4 regions of the Nonomuraea sp. NPDC051191 genome follow, and region 1 is predicted to be linked to each of the others. Evidence: riboswitches for the same ligand, from Rfam matches in the RefSeq annotation. Region 1 holds a riboswitch; each other region holds the start of a gene.
The links. Region 1 has a riboswitch for cyclic di-AMP ahead of ACIA8R_RS46220 (CHAP domain-containing protein). Riboswitches for the same ligand answer to the same signal wherever they lie in the genome.
Positions count from the first base shown of each region.

Region 2: linked by a shared signal. The riboswitch ahead of ACIA8R_RS10640 (C40 family peptidase) and the one ahead of ACIA8R_RS46220 (CHAP domain-containing protein) in region 1 are both predicted to bind cyclic di-AMP.
Region 3: linked by a shared signal. The riboswitch ahead of ACIA8R_RS27590 (coiled-coil domain-containing protein) and the one ahead of ACIA8R_RS46220 (CHAP domain-containing protein) in region 1 are both predicted to bind cyclic di-AMP.
Region 4: linked by a shared signal. The riboswitch ahead of ACIA8R_RS09635 (hypothetical protein) and the one ahead of ACIA8R_RS46220 (CHAP domain-containing protein) in region 1 are both predicted to bind cyclic di-AMP.

Region 1 is NZ_JBITEZ010000023.1:150,768-155,202, reverse strand. Features, by position in the region: gene ACIA8R_RS46235 (hypothetical protein) at 1-442, opposite strand, end outside; gene ACIA8R_RS46230 (multicopper oxidase domain-containing protein) at 951-1,499, shown strand; gene ACIA8R_RS46225 (hypothetical protein) at 1,537-1,809, shown strand; gene ACIA8R_RS46220 (CHAP domain-containing protein) at 1,935-2,603, opposite strand; cyclic di-AMP (ydaO/yuaA leader) riboswitch at 2,617-2,770, opposite strand; gene ACIA8R_RS46215 (hypothetical protein) at 3,345-3,530, opposite strand; gene ACIA8R_RS46210 (hypothetical protein) at 4,025-4,435, shown strand, end outside.
Region 2 is NZ_JBITEZ010000003.1:454,302-458,736, forward strand. Features, by position in the region: gene ACIA8R_RS10630 (branched-chain amino acid aminotransferase) at 1-422, opposite strand, end outside; gene ACIA8R_RS10635 (3-isopropylmalate dehydrogenase) at 611-1,657, opposite strand; cyclic di-AMP (ydaO/yuaA leader) riboswitch at 1,757-1,910, shown strand; gene ACIA8R_RS10640 (C40 family peptidase) at 1,941-2,495, shown strand; gene ACIA8R_RS10645 (NAD(P)-dependent alcohol dehydrogenase) at 2,479-3,471, opposite strand; gene ACIA8R_RS10650 (DUF2306 domain-containing protein) at 3,649-4,275, shown strand; gene ACIA8R_RS10655 (response regulator transcription factor) at 4,248-4,435, opposite strand, start outside.
Region 3 is NZ_JBITEZ010000009.1:450,509-454,943, forward strand. Features, by position in the region: gene pip (prolyl aminopeptidase) at 1-852, shown strand, start outside; gene ACIA8R_RS27590 (coiled-coil domain-containing protein) at 910-1,863, opposite strand; cyclic di-AMP (ydaO/yuaA leader) riboswitch at 1,869-2,007, opposite strand; gene galT (galactose-1-phosphate uridylyltransferase) at 2,076-3,146, opposite strand; gene ACIA8R_RS27600 (DeoR/GlpR family DNA-binding transcription regulator) at 3,143-3,922, opposite strand; gene ACIA8R_RS27605 (50S ribosomal protein bL37) at 4,060-4,137, shown strand; gene ACIA8R_RS27610 (TrpB-like pyridoxal phosphate-dependent enzyme) at 4,179-4,435, opposite strand, start outside.
Region 4 is NZ_JBITEZ010000003.1:256,560-260,994, forward strand. Features, by position in the region: gene ACIA8R_RS09615 (hypothetical protein) at 1-269, shown strand, start outside; gene ACIA8R_RS09620 (roadblock/LC7 domain-containing protein) at 302-673, shown strand; gene ACIA8R_RS09625 (hypothetical protein) at 699-1,070, shown strand; gene ACIA8R_RS09630 (alpha/beta fold hydrolase) at 1,080-1,961, opposite strand; gene ACIA8R_RS09635 (hypothetical protein) at 2,016-2,729, opposite strand; cyclic di-AMP (ydaO/yuaA leader) riboswitch at 2,906-3,040, opposite strand; gene ACIA8R_RS09640 (DUF5302 domain-containing protein) at 3,206-3,406, opposite strand; gene ACIA8R_RS09645 (MDR family MFS transporter) at 3,454-4,435, opposite strand, start outside.

The DNA of each region.
Region 1 (4,435 bases):
GGCGCAAGAACTCCTGCATCCATTCGGCGACCGTGACGGTGGGGTTGAGGTCCTGACGGGTGCGGACCTTGCGCCGTACCTCCTCCACCGGCGGCAACGCCTTGTTGTCCTTGAGCGTGGCCAGCATCAGCTCGGCGATCTTCCGTTGCACGTGCGGGTCCTCATCCAGCGCCAGCAGCGCCCGGGCCTGCTCCAACTCCGCCTCGACCTCCTCCAGCGTGGCAAAGCCCCGACGCCGCAGCGGATTACGCCGCCGACCGTCCGCGTGCGCCGGCAGCTCCAGCTGGTAGGCCCACCGGCCATGGGTGCTGCTCCACCGCTCCCCTCCTCCGGGACGACGCAGCTTCGGACATGCCTTACCCAGCCTCTTGCCCGTAGCCTCGTCGCGGCAGGAACACGTCTTGAAGGTGGTTCCGTTCATCTGTGTCGTCTTGCCCTTCATCTCCTGATCGGCTGCTGACCGCGTCGTCACACCTCGACAACGCGTTCCTTCACACCCCACGACCGGCTGGACACGCCATCGCCCCTGCGATGCGCCCATGCGCGACCCGACCGGCGGGTTTTCTGACACACCGCACAGGGCACGATCACGCCCGTCCGGCGGCCCACGGATTGACAGCGGTACCCAGGGCCCGGTTCCAGCCACCCCGGGGCACGCACACGCCCGGGAACAGCCGTCGCGGAACACCCATGGGGCCGTTAGTCGGGGGCGCTGGTATCGACGCCCACCTTCACCGCCCGCGTCAAGCGATATCCGCTGGTCATGATCCCTGGCCACTCGCATGCTCCGTCCACGGTGGATATGGCGTGCCCGAGGGGAGGCCGGCCGCAAGTGGCCTCCGATTGCATACATGACGGCCTCCCGGCCGCCGCGGCGGGAACTGTACGGTCAGCATCCTCATCCCGATCCGGCGTGCAAGCCTGCCCCGGTCACTTACCTAAATACCGACGTGCTGGTCACCCTCAAGGACGGCGTCTTCCCGCTGGTCGCCCTGGCCGAGGGCAAGAACGCCGTGGCCCGCGGCCTGATCCGGACCGGCGACGGCGCTTCCGCTCCCAAGGCCGACGTACGCCCCCGCGAACTGGACGGCGACGTCGTCCGCTATGCCGAGCTCCGGCCGGCCGAAGGCGTGCGCCTGGCGGCCAAGGAGCCCGACCGCGTCGTCAGGCTGGAGCTGACCGGCAGCATGATGGCCTACGACTGGGCGATCAACGGCAAGAAGTACGACCCGAAGATCATCTCCCCGGTACGGCCGGGCGAACGCGTGCGGCTGTCGTTCGTGAACCGGACCACCATGTGGCACCCCATGCACCTGCACGGCCACACCTTCGCCCTGGCGGACGGCGGCGTCCGGAAGGACACCGCCATCGTCCTGCCCGGCAGCACGCTGAACGTCGACTTCGACGCCGACAACCCAGGGCTCTGGATGATCCACTGCCACAACATCTACCACGCCGAATCCGGCATGATGACCCTCCTCGGCTACCAGCAGACCTGATCCGGGTACACGGCCGCCACCATCACTGGCGGCGGCCGTGGCCGCGGTGGGCCGCATTCACCAGGCGCCGAATGGTTCGATCCGAGGCTGCCTCCTTCCTGGTGAAGTTGGCGCCCTCGCCTTCGTGCTGCTTCTCAGCCGCAGCTTCGCGCCGGCCCTTGCCGTCGCGCAAACGGGACATGGGGTCATCGCCCCCGCCCGGCGGCCAGGCATCCTGCAGTTCGGCTCCACCCCCTCGTACGCGACGTTCGTGGACGTGTGGCGAGCAGCCGAAGCGCTCTCCGCCGTGATGCGCCACATTGGAGCATGAGCCGGGCCGACACAAGGCGCCGGCCTCACGGCTTCGCTCCTGACACACGAAAGTGGCGCAGGGCCACGCCCTGCGCCACTTTGCTGCCCTCACCATCGCACTGGAGAGGAATCCTCGGTCGACTGTCAGGCCTTGTACTGCGGGTAGCCGTACCCGACCACCTGGGACTTGGGCCGGACGCGCTCCTCGACCTTGCCGTTGCCGGTGTTGCCCTCGATAGCCGTGATCGTGCCGTCGCCGTTGTCCTGCTTGACCAGCCCCACGTGGTCGATGCTCTCGACGGACTTGTCGTCCCAGGAGTAGAAGACCACTGCGCCGGGCTTGGCCTGGCTCCCCCAGTGCTTGTTGGCCTCGAACCACTTGGCGTAGGTGACGGTGTAGGCGTCCCAGCCGACGGTGGACCGGGCGCCGGCCTTCTCCCCCACCCAGGAGACGAACATCGCGCACCAGGGGGCGTTGGCGTAGGACTGCAGACTGCCGCCGTCGCGGGCCACGGTCTCCTTCGCGCGGGGCGAGGACATGTACCAGCTGTGGAACGGGGTGCCGCCGCCCGCGGCGTTCTCGGTCACACCGACCTGCGACTCGGCGATCTTCAGGACGGACTGCGCGCTCACCTGCCCGGCGCTCTTCTCCTCGGCGCTGTGCGAGGCGACGGTGTCGGAACGTGCGCCGGACGCCTGGTCGGCGAAGACCGGGGCTGCGGTGAGAACCGCGCCGGCGGCGACGCTCACGCCGAGGGCGAGGCGAGTGAGGGTGGCGGGCGTCAGGGCACGGGTGAAGGCGTTGATGGTCATGAAGAGGTATTGCTCCTTGCTTCCATTCCGCCTACCGGGTTAGCTGACGGGTTCGGGCGTGGAAGTGCCCTACGGATGCCCTCGCGGGAGGGTGTTCCGATTCACCCCACAGAATGTGGGTCCCCGGTTCCGCGTGTTTGTCCGTGCGGATTCGGCGGCCGCGTCGTTCTCCGTGTTCACACAGATCAGAGGCGGTCTCGGCAATGGTCGGGACGTACTGTGGCGCGGATGTTCACCCGGCCTACGTCGTAACTGACATTGAAGGTATGCGAATGGCATAGAGCGGTACAAGCCAGCTACGGAGAAACGCTTCAAAAAGGCCTACCAGGCAGGCATTTAACCGACCAATTCTTTACCTTGGCACGCCGCCTGACCGTTGTCCCCGGCCGGGGATCAAGAAGGACAACGGCCGGAACCTCGCCACCACCCAAGCCGGGGAGGAGTGAGACGGCGGCGGCCACAAAGGCGACCACGGTCGCGATGCAGGTGCAGCGACCACCTCTCCAGGCTGCAGAGACCGGCCGGGTTAGCGGCGGTAATCGACCACGCACGCCACGGTGTTGAATCGCCGTCAACACCACGGACCATGCGCCCCCGTCCCACGCGAAGCCAGCGTCACGGCATACCACCACACCTGGCATCTCGACAGCGCATGCTCTTGAAGTCAGGCGCCAGACAGGCACGGACGAGCGACGAGCGCCCAGGGGTCCCGACAGCCTTCGAGACGGGATGGTCTGTCCTCTATCGGCTCTCCTCTGGCTCGAAACCGATGAGGAGGTTGAAGGCGCCGGTCAAATGGTCGGCCGAGACCAGGCCGACCGTCTCGGCCATCACTCTGTCACCCCAGCCGGGTGTACGCAGCTCAGCCACGCCCCCATCGGTGATGAAGGACGGCTTGACGAGTATGTCGACTGCCACCGTGATCAAGTCAGCCCCGCGGGCGTCGGTCGTCTCATGGTCCGGCCGGTCACCGTACACCCCGGCTCTCGGATGCCGGGGAAAGTGGCTCCATGGCGGAGACTCGGATACGCTCCCATAACTCGAACATCGATGTTTGAGTTACGGGAAGGGCAGTAGCACGTGGTACCGCGAGAAGCATCGAAAGAGGTACGAGCGCCGGCAGCGGCCGGCGCGCCCGGATACCCCCAGAAAGTGCGTCGGCGCCGCAGCGAACAAGCCCGCCCCAAGGGCATGCCCGGCGTGGCACGTGCGGCGCAGCGGTCGGCCGCCGACCAGGACGGGCAGCGCTTCACCGACACAGCGTTCCCTCTCCTGGCAGAGAACCGGGGTCGCTACCTGCCGGTCCGCCTCATCGGGCGTTTCAGGGCACGGTCGGCCAGAGCGGAAAGCACCGATCACCCCATGCGACGGACTCTACGTTCGTCACGACCTCGTTACCGACCCGCTTCACGGAGACCCACATGCGTAGCGACGCCCCCCTTGGGGATGACACCATCGTCGCGCTGCTGTTGGCAGGACTGATCTTTCTGGCGGCCCTGACGCTGGGCGTATGGAAATACCTGCAGATGATCCACCCGGAGCGGCACAGGGCTCACCCCTATGTGGACATCGCGCATCGTGCCGCACTGCTGTATTCCTTCGCGACCTTACTGATCGCGGTCTTCGTCGAACTGAGCGGCTGGCCGGCGGCAGTCGATCTCGCCGCGGCGGGAGTCGTCGTGGCGTTCTTCATGGCGGCGATCGTGAGCTATGTCCTTCACGGTTGGCGCCGGGACACCAACAACCAGTTCCACCATCCAGTCCGCGGCACAACGGCGTTCATGACGGCGCTCATCGTGGGCGAGATTGGCGGCTTCGCCGTTCTTCTCGCC
Region 2 (4,435 bases), on a different contig from region 1:
TGGCCCTCGGTGGTCGGCACCCACTCCTTGTCGGCCGAGACCAGGAGCTCCAGCGACTCCACGAACGCCTCCTCCGGCAGCTCCGGCATGGCCATGCGCTCGGCCGAGCGGTTGAAGCGGGCGGCGTTCGCGTACGGACGGAAGGCCACGATCGAGCCGGAGATCTGCCGGTACGCCTTCAGTCCCTCGAACAGCTCCTGCGCGTAGTGGAAGACCGAGGTCGCGGGGTCGAGCAGGAGCGGCCCGTACGGCAGGAGCGCGGCGTCGTGCCACCCCTGGCCCTCGGTGTAGTCGATCGTGATCATGTGGTCGGTGAAGACCTGCCCGAACCCGGGGTTCGCCAGTACCTGCTCCCGCTCGGCCGCGGTGCGAGCGTGGTCGGAATGCTGCACGTCGAAGCTGAGCTTCTGAGCGATGGTCATGACGGCGGTCCTTCTCTCTGCGAATCTACGATCCTGAAAGCTACTGCCCACGAGCAGTATTCGTACTTCCTATTGTCTTGCCATTTGGGATGGCAAGAGGCAGTTGGGATGGGTTCAACCCTCTGGACGCCAAAAAGCGCCTGGCAGTCCTCGTCGGGACCGCCAGGCGCGTACGGGGCTAGACGGTCCTAGCCGGATACTCGCGCGGAGATGTCGTCGCCGATCTCGCTGGTCGAACGGCCGGCGCGGCCGGTGACGCGCTCGGCGATGTCGGCGGCCACGGCCTGCTCGACCTTGGCGGCCTCGGCGTGCAGGCCGAGGTGGTCGAGGAGCATGCCCACGGACAGGATGGTGGCGGTCGGGTCGGCCTTGCCCTGACCGGCGATGTCGGGCGCGCTGCCGTGCACCGGCTCGAACATGCTCGGCGAGGTGCGCTCGGGGTTGATGTTGCCGCTGGCCGCCAGGCCGATGCCGCCGGCGATCGCGGCGCCGAGGTCGGTGATGATGTCGCCGAACAGGTTGTCGGTGACGATCACGTCGAAGCGCTCGGGCTGGGTGACGAAGAACATCGAGGCCGCGTCGATGTGGCTGTAGTCGGTGGTGACGTCGGGGAACTCCTCGGCCACGCGGTTGACCATGCGCTGCCACAGGTCGCCGGCGAAGGTGAGCACGTTCGTCTTGTGGACGAGCGTGAGCTTCTTGCGGGGCCGCGACTGCGCCTTCTGGAAGGCGTAACGAACGACGCGCTCGACACCGTGGGCGGTGTTCAGCGACTCCTGGGTGGCGATCTCGTGCGGCGTGCCGCGCCGCATGACGCCGCCGGTGCCGGCGTAGAGGCCCTCGGTGCCCTCGCGGACGACGACCATGTCGATGTGCTCGGCGGTGGCGCCGGCCAGCGCGGTCTCGACGCCGGGGAACAGCTTGACCGGGCGCAGGTTGACGTAGTGGTCGAACTCGAACCTGAGCTTGAGCAGCAGGTCGCGCTCCAGGATGCCCGGCGGCACGCTGGGGTCGCCCACGGCGCCGAGCAGGATCGCGTCGTAGCCGCGCAGCTCTTCGAGCACCGCGTCGGGCAGCGTCTCGCCCGTGCGGTGGTAGCGGGCTGCGCCCAGGTCGTAGTGGGTGGGCTCGATCTTCGTGCCCACGGCCTCCAGGGCCTTGAGCCCTTCGGCTACGACCTCGGCGCCGATGCCATCCCCGGGGATGACGGCCAGGCGGATGTTACGCGACTCCATGGGCGGTACCTTACCGGCTCGTCTCGGCTGACGAACACATCATCTCAATCTCCGGACAATCCGTTTTGGGGGGATTGCGACCTTTTGACCGTTTCGTTAGAGTCCGACGAGCCTAATCCACGCAGCCGCTGCGTGGAGCCGGGGACCCATCTTTCCCCCCGGGGCGAATCGGCACCGCTCTCAAGCACCGCCGTAGGGCTACTTCCAGGCCCGAGCCCGTCAGCTAACCCGGCCGGCCACGTGGAAGGACAGTCCCCTGTCTAGCATCGCCATTCTCCTGGCGGTGGCGGCGGGCGGAGCGGGTCTCGCGCCCGCCGCTCCCGTCGCTCCCGCCGCCCCCACCCCCGCCATCACCCTCACCGGCCCCCAGGTGAAACAGGTCCAGGAACGGCACGTGCCGAAACCGGCCTGGAAGGTCGCCCTCGAATACGCCATGGACAAGCGCGGCACCCCGTACGTGTGGGGCGGCGCCAGCGAGCGGGGCTACGACTGCTCGGGCCTCATGCTCCGGGCCTACGAGGACGCCGGCATCGAGCTCCCCAGAGTCGCCGCGGATCAGTACGGCGCCTTCTCCAAGAAAATCGCCTGGAAGGACCTCAAACCAGGCGACCTGGTGTTCTTCAGCGGCCTCGGCCACGTCGGCATGATCTCCAAGCCCGGCTACATGGTCCACTCCCCCCACACCGGCGACGTGGTGAAGGAGGAACGCCTGTCGCAGTGGCGCAGGCAGGCCTTCGTCGGCGCGGTACGCCCCGACCCCAAGGGCGTCAAGCGCTGGGCCGACTACGCCCAGCTCCGCAAGGCCCCGGCCCCCGCCATGCTCACCGCGACCCTGTGACGACGACCTTCCCCGGCGAGTGTCCCTCCTCCTGGTAGCGGACGGCCGCCGGGATCTCGCCGAACGGGAAGGTCCTGTCGATGACCGGGGTGACCTCCCCCTGCTCGATCAGCCCGGTCAGCGTCAGCAGGTTCGCCCTGTTGCTCCCGCAGCGGACCACGTCCGCCCTGACGATCCGCTGCGGGACGAAGGACGCCGACGCCAGTGCGGCGAACATGTGGCCGGCCGGCTGCACCCAGCGGCCGGCCGGCCCGCCGACCAGCACGTACGTGCCCTTCCTGGTCAGCACGCGACGGCAGTCCGACAGCCGGCGGCCGCCCGCCACGTCGATGAGGAGGTCGAAGCACCGGCCCGAGGCCGCGAAGTCCTCCTTGGTGTGGTCGACGACGTCGTCCGCGCCGAGCGAGCGGACCAGGTCCGCGTTGCGCCCGCCGCACACGCCGGTGACGTGGGCCCCCATCGACCTGGCGAGCTGCACGGCGAACGTGCCCACACCGCCGGACGCGCCGTTGACCAGCACCTTCTGGCCCGGCTGCACGCGTCCCTCGTCGCGCAGCGCGATCAGCGCGGTGTTGGCCGCCATCGGCACCGCCGCCGCCTGCTCGAACGACAGCCCCCGCGGCTTGGGGGCCACCTCGTCCTGCCGCAGGCAGACGTACTCGCCGAAGCCGCCCCGCAGGGACATCGCGTACACCTCGTCGCCGGGGCGGAACAGCGTGACGTCCTTGCCCGCCGCCTCGACCTCCCCCGCCACGTCGGCCCCGAGGACGGCGATGCTCGGCCGCAGCAGCCCGACCCCGCCGCCCATGACCCGGGCCAGGTACGGCTCTCCCCGCATGAAGTGCCAGTCATAGGGCTGCACGGACGTGGCCCGCACCCGGATCAGCACCTCGTCGTCGCGCGGCACGGGCCGCTCGACCTCGGTCAGGACGAGCTGGTCGGGCGAGCCGAACCTGCGCAGGACGTAGGCCTTCATCGTTTCCTCCCTCGTGGATGTGCCGTCAGTGTGGGCGCGACCTGCGCGGACCCTCAACGGTCGAAAGGCGACGGCTCGATGGCCGAAAGTACGACGGCCCGTCCCGCCGATGGTGCGAACAGGGAGGGGCCGTCCGCGCGATGACCCGGCACGGCCGCGGCCGTCACGCTCTTCCCCATGAGATGGATCGCACCTGCCGGGCTGCTCACGCTCAGCGTCGTCCCCCTGGTCGCCGGCGCCCTCCGGGTGACCGAGCTGGCCTCCGGCGCCGCCGTCACGGCCGACAACGCGCGGTTCTTCGCCATGCCCCTGCCGGTGCTGCTGCACATCCCGGCGTCGCTGGCGTTCTGCGTCCTCGGCACGTTCCAGTTCCAGGCCGGGTTCCGGGCCCGGAGGCCCGGGTGGCACCGGGTGGCTGGGCGGGCGCTGGTGGCGTCCGGGCTGGTCGCGGCGCTGTCAGGGCTGTGGCTGACGCTCTTCTCCGACCTTCCGGCGGGCGACGGCACGCTGCTGGCCGCCTTCCGGCTGCTGTTCGGGACGGCCATGGCCGCCTGCCTCCTGCTCGGCCTGGCCGCGATCCGGCGGCGCGACGTCGCCCGGCATCGGGCCTGGATGGCGCGCGGGTACGCGATCGGGCTCGGCGCGGGCACGCAGGCGTTCACCCTGGCGTTCGGGCTGGCCGCCTTCGGGCCACCCGGCGAGCTGGGCCGGGCGCTGCTCGTCGGCGCGGGCTGGGTGATCAACCTGGCGGTGGCCGAGTCGGTCGTCCGCCGGGGTCAGGTGCGTACGCGGTCGGTCTCGTAGGCCCACATGGCGATCTCGACGCGGTTGCGCACGCCGAGCTTGGTCATCAGGCTCGCGACGTGGCTCTTGACCGTGCTGAGCGAGATGTGCAGCTCGGCGGCGATCTCGCTGTTGGTCCGGCCGCGGGCCACCGCGCGCAGGATCTCCTCCTCGCGGCCGG
Region 3 (4,435 bases), on a different contig from region 1:
AATCCGCATGGCAAGCCGGCGGTGATCGTGCACGGCGGGCCGGGCGGGGGCGCGTCCCCGGGGTGGCGGCGGTACCACGATCCCGAGGCGTACCGGATCGTCGTCTTTCATCAGCGTGGCTGCGGGAAGAGCACGCCTGATGCCGGGGAGCCGGAAACCGATCTGTCGGTCAACACCACGGCGCATCTCGTCGCCGACATGGAGCGGCTGCGGGAGCATCTCGGCATCGAGCGGTGGCAGCTCGTGGGGGCGTCCTGGGGGTCGACGCTGTCGCTGGCCTACGCCGAGCGGTATCCGGAGCGGGTGAGCGAGGTGATCCTGTTCGCGGTCACCGCCGGGCGGCCCTGGGAGATCGAGTGGATCACCCGGGACGTCGGGCGGATCTTCCCCCGGGAGTGGGAGCGGTTCCGCGACTTCCTGCCGGAGGAGGACCGGGGCGGGAACCTGGCGGCGGGCTACGCGAAGGCGCTGGCCGACCCCGAGCGGCGGGAGCGGGCGGCGATCGAGTGGTGTGCGTGGGAGGACACGCATGTGAGCCTCGACCCGGAGTTCCAGCCGAGCCGGAGATATCAGGACCCGGTGTTCCGGATGACGTTCGCCCGGCTGGTGACGCACTACTGGGGGAACGGGTGTTTTCTCGGGGAGAGCGATCTCGTTCGCGGGATTACGCGGCTGGCGGGGGTGCCCGGGGTGCTCATCCACGGGAAGTACGACGTCAGCGGGCCCTTGGTGACGGCCTGGGAGCTGCACAAGGCGTGGCCCGGGAGCGAGCTGCACGTGGTGGGGGAGGGACACGGCGGGCTGGAGATGATCGACCTGCTGACCGCCGCGACGGACAAGTTCCGGGGCTGAACCACCGACAGCCCGGGCCGGCAAGGCTGTCAGGTGGTCACGCGAACAGGACGTCGGCTAGTTCATCGAGATGTGCACGTGGTCGTAGTGGTTCTCGGTGATGCTGCCGCGGTCGGACATCCCGCGCCAGCCCGAGCCCTGGTTGATGCGCTGCTTCCAGATCACGTACTTGACGCCGAGCTTGGTCTTGTTCTGCAGCGCCCAGGCGGCCAGGCGGTCGCCCAGGGCGTTGTTGACGGCGCTCGGCATGGTGCCGCCCGTGCTCATCATGAAGTCGCAGGCCCGGCCGAGCGGGTGCTCGCCGCTGGAGCCGGACCGGAAGCAGCCCACCTCGTACGGCAGCGAGAAGCTCTTCTGCACCTGCGCGCGCATCAGCCGGGTGCGCGGCGTGATGTTGTCCGAGCCGGACGGCAGCTCGGGCGCCCAGCTGCCGTCGGACTTCTTGCCCGGCCCGAACGGCACGAGGTCCTGAAGCTTCTTCTTGATGTCGTCGATGACGTCCTGGGCGTCGTCGCGCTGCTCGGCCACCTCCGCCGTGCCCGCCTTGAGCTCGGCCGCGAGCGCGGTGGCGGCAGCGGCGGCCTTCTTCTGGTCGTCGCGGGCCTTGGCCACGCTGTTGACGACGGCCTGCTGCTCGGCGGTGAGCTGTTCGAGCATGGCCACGTTGTTGCCGTCCGGGGTCAGCATGAAGCCGGGCAGGGAGGCGTCGCGGTTCTGGTAGCGCATCCGGGCGATCTCGGCGACCCGCTGCTCGGCCGTGGCCACCGCCTGCTCGGCGGCGGTGAGCCGCTGCTGTGCCGCGGTGGCGGCCTGCTGGGCCTTGGCCAGCTCGACCCGCTTGAGGTTGTACGTCTCGATGAGCTTGTCCACCTTGCTGTTGAGCTGCTTGAGCTGGGCCCGCAGCTCGGCCTCGGACGGCTTGGGCGCGGCCGAGGCGGCGGCCGGATGGATGAGCAGCGCGGTGGCGGTGATGAGGCCGATGGCAAGACTCGCGGGGGTCGAAGCCGCCACGTGGGTGTTCCTCTCCCTCTGCCGGCCGGGTTAGCTGACGGGTTCGGGCACGGGAGCAGTCCCTACCACTTGCGCGGATTCACCCCGGATGCGATGGGTCCCCGGCTCCCGGGCAACACGCCCGGGATTAGGCGTACAACGACCGTTTTGGCCGATGTCTAACGGGATATTAGTGGTAGATCACGAGTCATGCGACTTTAAGGAGAAATCAATTAGTGATCAATTCGTGATCGCAGCATGCGTGCCGCCTCCTCCGGCAGCACGTCGTTGACGAAGGCGCCCATGGCCGACTCCGAGCCCGCCAGGTACTTCAGCTTGCCGGGCGCCCGCCTGATGCTGAACAGCTCCAGGTGCAGGTAGGCCAGCTCGCGGCCGTACCGCACCGGCGCCTGGTGCCAGGCCGAGATGTACGGCATCGCCACCCCGAACAGCGCGTCCAGCGCCCGCAGCACCGAGGTGTACAGCGGCGCGAACGCGGCCCGCTCCTCCTCCGACAGCGCCGCCAGGTCGGGCACCTGCCGGTGCGGATACACGTGCACCTCGAACGGCCAGCGCGCGGCGGCCGGCACGAACGCCGTCCACAGCTTGTTGGAGGCGACCACCCGCGTGCCGGCGGCCCGTTCGGCGGCCAGCACGTCGGCGAACAGGTTGCCGCCCGTGTACCGCGAGGCCGCCCCGAGCTGGAGCTTGGTGCGCGGGGTCACGTAGGGGTAGGCGTAGATCTGCCCGTGCGGATGCGGGAGCGTGATGCCGATCTCCTCGCCCCTGTTCTCGAAGCAGAACACCTGCTCGACGCCCTCCATGCCGGACAGCTCGGCCGTGCGGTCGGCCCACGCCTCCATGACCAGCCTGACCTGGGCGTTGGAGAGCTTGGAGAAGGAGGAGGTGTGGTCGGAGGTGAAGCACACCACCTCACACCGCCCGACCCCCGGACGCACCTCACTCAACCCGCCGACATCCCCATAAGTCCCAAAATTTCCGGAGAAAGAGGGGAAGCGGTTCTCGAACACCACCACGTCATAGTCATGGGCCGGGATCTCCGACGCCCGCGTCCCGGACGACGGGCACAACGGGCACTCGTCGGCCGGCGGCAGGAACGTGCGCGTCTGCCGGTGACCGGCGATCGCGATCCACTCCTCGGTCAGCGGGTCGTAGCGCAGCTCGGAGGCCACCGGCCGCGGGTCGAGCGGACGCCGGTCGATCGCGCTCCGGTCGGCGTCGTCGCGCCGGTCGAAGTAGATCAGCTCTCGGCCGTCTGCCAGGTGGGTGATGGTGCGCTTCAAGGCGTGCCCTCCGCGATGATCAGTTCTCCGGCCCGTTCGGCCAGCTCGGTGCGTGCTTCCTCGGGCAGCCCCGCGTCGCTGATGACCACGTCGGCCTCGGTCAGCTCGGCGATCGTGCTGATGCCGACCGTGTTCCACTTGGTGTGGTCGGCGGGGACCACCAGCCGGTGCGCCGCGGCCACCAGCTCCCTGTCGGTCTCGGACTCCAGGAGGTTGGGCGTGGTGAACCCGGCGCGCAGGCTCATGCCGTGCACCCCGAGGAAGAGCGTGTCCACGTGCAGCCGGCGGATCGCCGCCACCGCCACGGGGCCGACGAGCGCGTCGGAGGGTGTGCGCACGCCGCCGGTCAGCACGACCGTGCGGTCGGCGCGCGGGTTGCGGTGGAAGACCTCAGCGACGGGGATCGAGTTGGTGATCACGGTCAGCTCGGGCACGGCGACCAGATGGTGGGCCAGCGCCCACGTGGTGGTGCCGGCGGAGAGCGCGACGGCGGTGCCCGGCCGGACGAGGGTGGCCGCGTGCCGCGCGATGGCCTCCTTCTCCTGCTGCTGGCGGGCGGACTTGGCGGTGAAGCCGGGCTCCTCGGTCGAACCGGGGCCGAGGGCCGTCGCGCCGCCGTGGACCTTCTCCAGCAGCCCGCGCTCGGCCAGCACCTCAAGGTCACGGCGTATCGTCATGTCCGAGACGCCGAGCTCGCGCACGAGGTCGGCCACCCGGACGCCGCCGCTGCTGCGTACGCGTTCCAGGATCGTCTGCTGACGCTGCTGTGCGAGCACGCCCACCCCTTCCAACAGATTCCACCAAATTATGACACGAGTTTGTTGAGGAATGTTAGGTCGCGGCGTATCGCTTGTGCGACTGACGGGCAGGGGAGACCTTGAAGGTCACGATCCCGACCGCCGGAGGTGAGCCCATGGCGAAACGCGCACGCAAGGGCAGGGGGCGCAAGAAGAAGAAGGCGAACCACAGGAAGCGCCCGAACGCGAACTGACCACGGGTGGCCGCGGGATCCCGCGGCCACCCGTGCTTCTGTCAGCCGGGCAGTTCGGTGAGCGCCCGGTCGAGCCGTTCCTGCGGGAGGGTGTGATCCTCCAGTTCGCCGGCCAGGTGGCGGTCGTAGGCGGCCAGGTCGAAGTGGCCGTGCCCGCACAGCGCGGTGAGGATCACCTTCTCCTCGCCGCTCTCCTTGCAGCGCAGCGCCTCGGCGATGGTCTCGGCCAGCGCGTGCGTGGGCTCGGGAGCCGGGACGATGCCCTCCGTCCGCGCGAAGCGCACGCCCGCCTCGAAGC
Region 4 (4,435 bases), on a different contig from region 1:
AGCTCGGCCGGTCGGGCTACTCGGTGCTGCTGGCCGTCAGGAAGCTGGCCGCCGCCGGCCTGCTCGTCCCGCCGGACCCGGTACGGCCCGCGCAGCCCCGGCGCCACCCCGACGACGGGGAGGCGCTGCCCAAGCGGGTGCCGAGCCCGGTGGCCGTCCCCGCCGGCGACGGGCGGACGGGGACGGCCGCCGGGCCGGTGCCGACGGGCGACCCGACCGATCTGACGCTGCTGCGGCGGCTGAAGAAGGCGCTGGAGGAGATGCCGTGAGGTTCCCCTCACGACGCAGGAGGAGGCCACCCGTGGAGCTACGGCAAGAGGTCCTGGCGGAGATGGAGCTCCTGCGCGGACGCACCCCGGACGTCACCGGCAGCGTCGCCTGCACCGTGGACGGCCTGCGGATCGCCGGCGACCTCGACGGCGACACCGGCGAACAGGTGGCGGCGCTGTCGGCGGCGCTGCTCGCGATGAGCAGCCGGATGCTGACCATGGCGGGCCGCGGGACGTTCGAGGAGACCCTCGTGTCCGGCACCGCCGGGTTCGTGGCCCTCTACGCCGCGGGCCCCACGATCGTCCTCACGGTCCTGGCGGGACCCGGCGCCAACGTCGGGCTCCTGCGGCTGGAGGGCAGGAAGACGGCGGCCTCCGTGGCCGCCGTGGCACGCAAGCACTGACCATCCCACCGAAGCGGAGGAAAGCATGGCAGGCATGGACGTCTCCCTCAAGGAGATGATGAGCATCGACGGCACGATCGGAGCGGCGATCGTCGACCACGGCAGCGGCATGGCGCTCGGCACGCTCGGCGGCTCGAAGGAGCTGGACCTCCAGGTCGCGGCGGCGGGCAACACCGAGGTCATCAAGGCCAAACTGCGCACGATGGACTCGCTGGGCCTCAAGGACGGCATCGAGGACATCCTCATCACGCTGACCGCGCAGTACCACATCATCCGCCCGCTCACCGGCCGCAGCGGCAAGGGCCTGTTCCTCTACCTCGCCCTCGACCGCAACCGGGCCAACCTGGCCCTGGCCCGGCACATGCTCAAGGTCATCGAGGAGAAGCTGGAGCTCTGACCGGCCCGTTCACGGCTCCGTGGCGACCTCCGGGCGTACGGCGGCCGCGGAGCCGGTGTGGGCGCTGATCTCGGCGATGATCTCGGGCCAGAGGGGGCGGGGCAGGTCGTGGCCCATGCCGGGGTAGGTGACCAGGCGGGCGCCCGGGATGGCGGCGGCGGTGGCCCGGCCGCCGGCGATCGGGACGAGCTGGTCGTCCTCGCCGTGGATGACCAGCGCGGGCGCCCTCAGCCCGCCCAGCGCCGCCGTACGGTCGCCGGAGGCCATGATGGCGGCCAGCTGGCGGGCCGTGCCGGCCGGGTCGTGGCAGCGGTCGAAGGCCAGCCCGGCCAGCCTGCCGACGCGTTCGCGGTCCAGCTCGTAGCCGGGCGACCCGATGACGGACCAGGTCGCCAGGGCACCGGCGACGACCGACTCGCGATCGGCCGCGGGCTTGGCGAACAGCACCGCGGCGGCCGCCTCGGTCGGCGGGGCCGCCTGGGGGCTGGGCGTGGACATGATCGAGGTCAGGCTCAGCACGCGCGCGGGATGCCGGATGGCCAGCGCCTGGGCGACCATCCCGCCCATCGAGGCGCCGACGACGTGCGCGGCGGGCAGGCCCAGGACGTCCATGAGCCCGGCGCTGTCGTCGGCCAGGTCGTCCAGCACGTACGGCGAGGGCGCTCCCCATGGGGGAACGCCCTCGCCGTGGAGGTGCGTGGACAGGCCCGCGTCGCGGTTGTCGAACCTGACGACGTGGTGCCCCCGCTCGGCCAGGAGTTCGCAGAACTCGTCGTCCCAGTGGATGAGCTGGGCGCCGAGTCCCATGATGAGCAGCAGGGGCCTGCCCGCGGGTGAGCCGAAGCTCTCGTAGGCGATCTCGATGCCGTTGGCGGCTGCGCGCTGGATCACAGCGACCAGAATGTCATTCTGGTCGTCCGGCGTAAAGGCCGGAATGTCCGTGGGTCAGTCGTTGAGGAGCTTGCGCAGGCGCTCGCCGCCGAGCACCACGCCGCCACCGGCCAGGACCAGCACGCCGGCCATGACGGTGCCGCCCATCGCGACGGTCTTCCCGACGTTGCCCTGACCGCCGGCGGAGGTTGCCCCGTCGTCGGCGGGCGCCTCGGCCAGGACCTTGGGGGGCTCGGCCGGGTTGGCGTCGTACCTGCTCCAGGCGCCGCTGGAGAAGGCCACGGGGTAGTTCTTCTTGCCCTTGCCGTCGCCCCACTTGGTGATGACGTAATCGATCTTGATGTGGCCCTGGCCGCCGTTGCCGTCCACGCCGAGGGTGTCGGAGTTGAAGGTGCCGCCGGTCAGCTCGGCGAAGGTCTTGGCGTCGAGGTCGAGCATGACGCCGCGGTTGGAGGGCTCGCCCGGGCCGCGGTCGCCCACGAAGAACGGCATCTTCTTGCCGTTGTAGGTCACGTAACCCTCGGTCATGAGGGGCCAGCTGGGGCTGGCGGCCAGGCCCTTCTGCATGGGCTTGCCGCTGGCGGGAAGACCGGTGTCGCCGGCGCGGCCGGAGGAGTCGTCCCAGAAGTACGAAGCCTTGGTGGATCCTTTGAGCAGGATCTTCTGGTCGTCGCCGGTGTCGGCGTGGGCGCCGGTGGCGGAGATCGTCAGCGCGCCCATGGCGGACACGGACAACAGGGCGAGAGAGCGCAGGCCAAATCGAGACATGAAGCAGTGAAGTCCTTCGCGAGGGGACAGGGGGAACGCGCGTGACTACGGTGCGTAACCGGGCAGAGCGCCGAAAGGGTGGTTACGCGGCGCGTGGGGGAAAGTCAGGGAAGAGACCGCTCAGCAGGCGGTCGTCACTACACTGTCCGGGGGTACGACGAGGTGGTACATGCGTGAAGTCCTCTCCATCTCGCCTACCGGGTTAGCTGACGGGTTCGGGCGTGGAGATGCCCTACCGGCACAGGGCCGGATTCACCCCAATGAGATGGGTCCCCGGTTCCCGACAAGTCGGGATTCGGCGCCAGCTGTCGCCCCTCTCCTGGTAGGGACTACGCCACCAGCTGGTAATTGGTTAAGACGGTACCCAGAGATTCGGACAAATACAAACGAATCGTCATGAACCGGGTAAAGATCTACCTGTCGAGGTAAAGAGAAAGGGGGCACGGCATGCCGTACCCCCAGCTAAATTCGACCTTTCAGCCGCCGCTCTTGCGCCTGAAGGATCTTTTACTCGAGGCCGGGCCGTGCGCCCCGTGGATCTTCGACGGGTCCACGCCCCTGCCACCCGCGGCCGAGTCGGCCTGCTGCCCGCGCTTGCGTTCCAACGCCTCCCGGAACTTGCGCTTCATCTCGTCCTCGGGAGTCTCGCTGACTTCCGGCTCCGGTGTTTCCGCCATGAGGACCTCCTGGTATTGGGGACATCCACAGCTTCGCATGACGCCGCTTACGACGCGAAACCGGCCTCCACTCTGCTCTCCGGCGCCGGCGTCTGCTCCAGCCGCCTGCCGGGCATCATGACCAGCGCGACCAGGGCGATCACCGCGCCCGCCACGCCCAGCGACGGGATCACCACGGCCGCCGCCGAGGCGTGCGCGGCCGCGAGCCCGTGCACGGGCGCGTCCGTGGTGATGACCGACGTGTACGCGGTGCCGGCCAGCGCCAGCGCCACCGAGCCGCCGATCTGCCGGAAGAAGGTGAGGTTGGCCGAGGCGGTGCCGATGTACTGCGGCGCGACGGCCTGCTGCACGGCCACGGTCAACCCCGACAACATCGGCCCCATGCCGAGCCCGATGAGCACCATCCACCCGGCCAGCAGCAGGCCGTCGGTGCGCAGGGTCAGGTTCAGGCAGAGCAGGCTGCCGGCCACCAGCAGGAACGGCGCCCCCACCAGCCACGGCTTGTACGTGCGCGTCCTGGACATCAGCGTCCCCATGAGCGCGCTGCCCGCCACCATGGCCAGCGTCATCGGGTAGATCCTCAGCCCGGACTCGGTGGCGCTGACGTTCAGCGCCTGCTGGAAGTAGCGCGGCAGGAACACCACACCGGCGTACATGCAGAAGGCCGTGAAGAACGAGGTCGCGTTGACCAGCGTGTACGTGCGGTCCCGGAACAGGTGCATCGGCATGATCGGGCTCGACGCCCGCAGCTCGACCAGCACGAACACGGCCAGCAGGACCAGGGCCAGCAGGATCGGCCCGGCCACGGGCAGGGACGTCCAGGAGTTGCTGTCCAGGCCCTTCTCGGTGAGGCCGAGCAGCAGCGCGCTGATGGCCACGCTGAACACCGCGATGCCCAGGTAGTCCGGTCGGCCCCCGCCGCCGGTGCCCGGACGGAACGGCAGCCGCAGCGCCACGATCGCGATCAGCGCGATCCCGAGCGGCACGTTCACGTAGAAGGCCCACCGCCAGCTCGCGTGGTCGGTGAAC